DNA from 2 places in the Bacillus sp. VA15 genome. Region 2 is predicted to be linked to the other one. Evidence: a T-box and tRNA genes for the amino acid it is inferred to sense, from the RefSeq annotation. Region 2 holds a T-box; the other holds one or more tRNA genes.
What was found. The T-box of region 2 lies ahead of tyrS (tyrosine--tRNA ligase). A T-box ahead of a tRNA ligase gene usually reads a tRNA of that ligase, here a tRNA-Tyr.
Positions count from the first base shown of each region.

Region 1: it has a tRNA-Tyr gene. The T-box ahead of tyrS (tyrosine--tRNA ligase) is inferred to sense a tRNA for this amino acid. The anticodon was not compared.

Region 1 is NZ_JBVQPQ010000010.1:43,055-46,459, forward strand. Features, by position in the region: gene rsiW (anti-sigma-W factor RsiW) at 92-718, opposite strand; gene sigW (RNA polymerase sigma factor SigW) at 732-1,295, opposite strand; tRNA gene AC0DBE_RS19885 (tRNA-Gln) at 1,524-1,595, opposite strand; tRNA gene AC0DBE_RS19890 (tRNA-Tyr) at 1,600-1,684, opposite strand; tRNA gene AC0DBE_RS19895 (tRNA-Thr) at 1,705-1,777, opposite strand; tRNA gene AC0DBE_RS19900 (tRNA-Val) at 1,782-1,857, opposite strand; tRNA gene AC0DBE_RS19905 (tRNA-Glu) at 1,861-1,935, opposite strand; gene AC0DBE_RS19910 (2-thiouracil desulfurase family protein) at 2,116-2,571, shown strand; gene AC0DBE_RS19915 (GNAT family N-acetyltransferase) at 2,585-3,067, shown strand; gene murQ (N-acetylmuramic acid 6-phosphate etherase) at 3,177-3,405, shown strand, end outside.
Region 2 is NZ_JBVQPQ010000001.1:95,764-99,168, forward strand. Features, by position in the region: gene acsA (acetate--CoA ligase) at 1-1,667, shown strand, start outside; T-box leader at 1,722-1,959, shown strand; gene tyrS (tyrosine--tRNA ligase) at 2,008-3,276, shown strand.

The sequences.
Region 1 (3,405 bases), on a different contig from region 2:
TAGCGAGCCCATTATACCACATTTCGATTTGGCAAGTGAAATGTGCCAGCCCTCTCAGCCCGTAAAAAAAGAGCAAAGCGACTGACGCGCTTTACTCTTTTCCTTTCGGATTTAATGCATTGACTACACTTTTCCCCGCAGACTTCATCTTGTACCATGTCCAATCGAATAATTGATTGATTTCTTCAATCTGACCGGTGACTTGTCCAGCAGAGGCCATATACTTTTCGCCGTTTACGACAGTTACATCCCCGTCTATTTTGCCTTTAATGATCAGCTTGCCGTTTTTGACAGTCACATCGCCTTTGACCGTCTCACCTTCTGGCACGATCACAGTGTGGTTATGCACCACAAGATTCGGTTGCTTGGACACACTGAAATTTTGGTCATTATGCCAGCTGTTAAAAAATCCTCCGCCCATCAAAATGATGAATACCGCAGCAGCTGCGATAACGGGATGGGTTCTGAACCATCTTTTCACAGAAGCTCTTTTCTTCTCCTTAGGCAATTTTGCCATGACATTAGCGGTAAAATCCGCGGGGGCTTCGACATGCGATGTGCTCCGGACGAGCGCTATAGATTTTTCCATCTCATAAAAATGCTTTCTGCATTTCTCGCATGTCTCCAGATGTTCATTTAATACGTGTTCATCTTTTGGAAGGATATCTCCATCAAGATGCATATGCATAAGCTGCACAATTTGTTCAGGACAGCTCATTTCATCACCCCACTTAAAGATCCCTTAATTGTTTTCTGAGAGCCTCTCTGCCTCTGTGAATCCGCGTTTTCACAGTCCCCACAGGAATGTTCAGAATCTCGCCGATTTCAATTAATGAGAGTTCGTCAATATACTTTAATACGATAACTGTTCTGTATTTGTCAGGAAGCTTTAAAATTTTCTGCTGAATCGTGTTTGAGAGCTCCAGCGACACAACTGCATCTTCAGGCAAAACCCCATCTGCGGCGATTTGTGAATACATGGTCAAGCCTTCCGTACCAGCCACCTCTGCATCGAGGTAATAATCCGGCTTCTTTTTGCGAATGCGGTCAATAGTCAAATTGGTCGCGATTCGATAAAGCCAAGTTGAAAATTTCCGGTTAATATCAAAACTGTCGATATTAACGTACGCTCTGATGAAAGCCTCCTGTGCAATATCCTCTGCCTCATGCACATTGCCAAGCATACGGTAGCAAAGCTGATAAATTTTATCCTTGTAAATATCTACGATGTCCGCAAATGCATCTTGGTCGCCTTTTTTGACTTGTTTAATTCTCTTTTTAATCATCATTTCCATATTTATCTAACCTCTGCCTTCACCGGTCTGTATGTATACGAGCTTCGTTTCAAAAGGTTTCAATTTTTTTATAAAATAAGTTTATCAAATTTTTGGCAGGGTGTAGATGGTAATTCGTGAATAAACTACCTTAACATATTTTTAAAATTATTATACAGACTGAACAGTTAGAAGTTGGAATGATTTTAAAAAGAAAAAAAGACACCTTTTGGTCAAAGGTGTCTGTGACTGGGCTAGCTGGATTCGAACCAACGCATGACGGAGTCAAAGTCCGTTGCCTTACCGCTTGGCTATAGCCCAATAATGGTGGAGGGGGGCAGATTCGAACTGCCGAACCCTGAGGGAGCGGATTTACAGTCCGCCGCGTTTAGCCACTTCGCTACCCCTCCATATTAATGTAAGAAAAGAGTGCCGGCAAGAGGACTTGAACCCCCAACCTACTGATTACAAGTCAGTTGCTCTACCAATTGAGCTACACCGGCAAGATGGTGGAGGATGACGGGCTCGAACCGCCGACCCTCTGCTTGTAAGGCAGATGCTCTCCCAGCTGAGCTAATCCTCCAAATGGTGACCCGTACGGGATTCGAACCCGTGTTACCGCCGTGAAAGGGCGGTGTCTTAACCGCTTGACCAACGGGCCGTTTGTGTTCTCGTCGAGCTGACAAAAGTTATTATATACAGGTTACACCCCCTTTGTAAAGAGAAAAATTAAATTTTTTATTTTCAAACTTTTTAACTCCTTTTTTAACTGAAAAAGCCTCCCAACATTTATCATTTCTTTTATGATAGAGACAAGCGAATCAAGAGAGGAGAAACCAATATGATACTAGTCAGCTCTTGCCTTGGCGGCATTGAATGCAGATATAACGGCTCTCACGCCGCATCAGAGAAAATCAGAAAACTCATCTATGAAAATGAAGCAGTCATGGCTTGTCCTGAGCTTCTCGGCGGCTTTTCAACTCCTCGTGAACCTGCAGAAATCATCGGAGGCACCGGCGAGGATGTTCTCAATGGAACCGCAAAAATCGTGACAGCTTCAGGAGAAGATGTAACAGAATTATATATGGAAGGCGCCGCTAAAACATTAGCTTACGCAAAAGAAATCAATGCCTCTGCCGTCATATTAAAAGAAAACAGTCCGTCGTGCGGAAGCAGTTTTATCTATAACGGCACTTTCTCCGGCCAAAAAATCGCCGGCAGCGGAGTGACCGCCGCACTGTTAAAACGAGCGGGCTACCATGTCATTTCGGAAAACCAGTTAGACGACATATTGTAAGGAGGGCAACCACATGACTCAAGACATTTCTTTATCCTTCTATAAGCCTGAACATTTGCCGGAGCTCCAATCATTTACGCTAAAAAACGATGACAAACGCTTTACCTCTCTCCCCAAAGAGGTGCTGACTCAGGCCCTGAGCATACGGGACCGGTATCCGGTTGTCATCTTAAAAGACGATTTGCCAGTCGGTTTTTTCATTTTACATACATCAAAAGAAACGCTTGCTCCGTATTCTAACAATCCATTTGCTTTACTGCTCAGCTCCCTGTCCTTACACGCAGTGCATCACGGAAAAGGCTATGCAAAAAAAGCAATGCTTCAGCTTCCCTCTTTTGTGAGCGGTTATTTTCCATGGTGCGATGAAATTATTTTGGCCGTCAATCATCTCAACACACGCGCAAAGCACCTTTATATGAAAAGCGGGTTCCTTGATAAAGGACGGCGAAGAATCGGACCGCTTGGAGAGCAGCTGATCCTTCATTACTTCTTATAGTCTTGGGTGAAATAAAATTTCAAAAATTTTAAAACATAGTTGAAATATCATAACAGAAATGAATATACTGAATATTGGGATATATTATTTTTAAACAGGGGGCCTCCTCATGTCAAAATCATTAAACCTTCACCGTCTTACAACGGAATCACGCAATAGCCAAACAGCTGAAATCCACAAAGCAAACACACTCGGCATCCTCAAAATGATCAACAACGAAGATTTGAAAGTCGCAGCCGCCGTTCAGCAGGTTCTCCCCGATATCAAAACAGCTGTAGACTGCGCCTACGACTCGTTTCAAAATGGAGGCCGGCTTATATACACAGGCGCCGGTACAA
Region 2 (3,405 bases):
ATGAAGAAACGTACCGGCATTTTGATTGGGCCGAGGCAGAGAAACATTTCTCCTGGCATGAGACAGGGAAACTAAATGCGGCGTATGAAGCGATTGACCGTCATGCCGAATCGTTTCGAAAAAACAAAGTAGCGCTTTATTATAAAGACGCAAACCGGGATGAAAAATACACATTTAAAGAAATGAAGGAAGAATCAAACAGAGCCGGGAATGTGCTGAAACGGTATGGAGATGTGGAAAAAGGGGACCGCGTTTTTATCTTTATGCCGAGATCACCCGAGCTTTATTTTATTATGCTTGGCGCTATCAAAATTGGTGCCATCGCCGGGCCGCTGTTCGAAGCATTTATGGAGGGAGCGGTGAAGGACCGGCTTGAAAACAGCGAGGCGAAGGTTGTTGTCACAACGCCTGAGCTGCTGGAAAGAATACCGGCTGACAAACTGCCTCACTTACAGCATATATTCGTAGTCGGCGGAGAGGCTGAGAGCGGCACAAACATCATTAGTTATGATGAAGCGGCAAAACAGGAGAGCACAAGATTGGATATCGAATGGATGGACAAAAAAGACGGCTATCTGCTTCACTATACATCTGGGTCCACTGGAACGCCAAAGGGTGTGCTTCATGTCCATGAAGCGATGATTCAGCAATACCAGACAGGAAAGTGGGTCCTTGATTTAAAGGAAGAAGACATTTACTGGTGCACAGCTGATCCGGGCTGGGTGACAGGTACGGTATACGGCATTTTTGCACCGTGGCTGAATGGAGCGACAAATGTCATCGTTGGCGGCCGTTTCAGCCCGGAAAGCTGGTATGGAACGATTGAGCAGCTTGGCGTCAACGTCTGGTACAGCGCGCCGACCGCGTTTCGAATGCTGATGGGAGCAGGAGATGAGATGGCTGCAAAATATGATTTAACATCACTCCGGCATGTGCTCAGTGTCGGTGAACCGTTAAATCCAGAAGTCATCAGATGGGGACACAAAGTCTTTAACAAGCGAATCCATGATACATGGTGGATGACAGAAACGGGCAGTCAGCTCATCTGCAACTATCCTTGCATGGATATCAAACCAGGCTCAATGGGTAAGCCGATTCCCGGTGTGGAGGCAGCAATCGTTGACAATCAGGGCAACGAGCTTCCTCCGTACCGAATGGGCAATCTCGCCATTAAAAAGGGCTGGCCTTCCATGATGCATACCATTTGGAATAACCCTGAAAAGTACGAATCGTATTTCATGCCGGGCGGCTGGTATGTGTCTGGTGATTCTGCTTATATGGATGATGAAGGGTATTTCTGGTTCCAAGGCAGAGTTGATGACGTCATAATGACCTCCGGTGAGCGCGTCGGCCCATTTGAAGTGGAAAGCAAGCTTGTCGAACATCCGGCCATTGCAGAAGCAGGCGTGATCGGAAAGCCTGATCCGGTGCGGGGAGAAATCATTAAAGCTTTTATCGCACTCAGAGAAGGGTTTGAGCCGTCCGATAAACTGAAAGAAGAGATCCGCCTATTTGTGAAACAGGGTCTTGCAGCCCATGCGGCTCCGCGTGAAATTGAATTTAAAGATAAGCTTCCGAAAACCCGGAGCGGAAAGATCATGAGACGCGTGCTGAAGGCGTGGGAGCTCAATCTGCCGGCTGGAGATCTATCAACGATGGAGGATTAAAAGGCGACGTTGACACGGGATTTTATTTATGTTAAAAATGATATAGCTTCATATGAAAAGGTAAAGATTGAGACAAGTAGAATATCCTTACGTTCCAGAGAGCTGATGGCCGGTGAAAATCAGCACAGACGGATATCTCGAATACACTCATGAACCGCTTTTGCAAACAAAGCCGGCCAGGCTTTCAGTAGTGAAAGAACGGACCTGATCCGTTATCAGGCAAAGTGATAAGGCGAATGTTTTGCATTCTCTTATTAGTAGGGTGGTACCGCGATAATTAATCGTCCCTTCGTGTAAACGAAGGGGCGTTTTTATTTTAACAAAAAAGGAGCTTTATCTCATGACAAACTTACTTGAAGACTTATCCTTCCGCGGATTGATTCAGCAAATGACGGATGAAGAGGGATTAAATAAACAGCTGAATGAGGAAAAAATCCGCCTGTACTCAGGCTTTGATCCAACAGCAGACAGCTTGCATATCGGACACCTGCTGCCTATTTTAACACTTCGCCGTTTCCAGCTTGCGGGGCATCATCCGATTGCGCTTGTGGGCGGGGCGACGGGCCTTATTGGCGATCCGAGCGGAAAAAAAGCGGAGCGTACATTAAATACTGCTGACATCGTGTCCGAATGGTCCCAAAAAATCAAAAACCAGCTGTCCAGATTTCTGGATTTTGATGCTGCAGAAAATCCTGCTGTCATCGCGAACAACTTTGACTGGATCGGCAAAATGAATGTGATCGACTTCCTCCGTGATGTCGGTAAAAACTTCGGCATCAATTACATGCTGGCAAAAGACACGGTCAGCTCAAGAATTGAATCAGGCATTTCATACACGGAATTCAGCTACATGATTCTTCAATCTTATGATTTCTTAAATCTGTACAGAGACAAAAACTGTAAGCTGCAAATCGGCGGAAGCGATCAGTGGGGCAACATCACAGCTGGTCTTGAACTGATCAGAAAATCAGAAGAAGAAGGAGCCAAAGCGTTCGGCCTTACCATTCCGCTTGTCACAAAAGCAGACGGCACGAAGTTCGGCAAAACGGAAGGCGGCGCTATCTGGCTTGATAAGGAAAAAACATCGCCGTATGAATTCTATCAATTCTGGATCAACACAGATGACCGTGACGTTGTGAAATACTTAAAATACTTTACGTTCCTATCAAAAGAGGAAATTGAAGCATACGCTGAGAAAACAGAAACGGCGCCTGAAAAGCGTGAAGCGCAAAAACGCCTGGCAGAAGAAGTGACAGCGCTCGTTCATGGACGTGAGGCGCTTGAGCAAGCTATCAACATTTCCCAAGCGCTGTTCAGCGGCAATATTAAAGAGCTTTCTGCCCAAGACGTAAAAGTCGGCTTTAAAGATGTTCCATCTATGGAAGCTGACAGCAGCCAAGAGCTATCACTTGTAGATGTATTGGTGCAATCTAAATTATCTCCATCTAAACGCCAAGCCCGTGAAGACATTCAAAACGGAGCTGTTTACATTAACGGCGAACGCCAGACGGAAATAAATTATATCTTATCGGAAGAAGACCGCATCGAAGGCCAATTTACTGTCCTGCGCCGCGGGAAGAAAAAATACTTCCTTGTAACTTATAAATAAGAAAAAAATCCTTTGCCGCTAAGGGCAAAGGATCTTTTTTTGTTTAGCGCATAGGAAAGACAGGAAAAGAGTATATTAGATAGGGCAAACACGATCAATCACCACCTTTTAACAGAAAGGAGCGCTCAC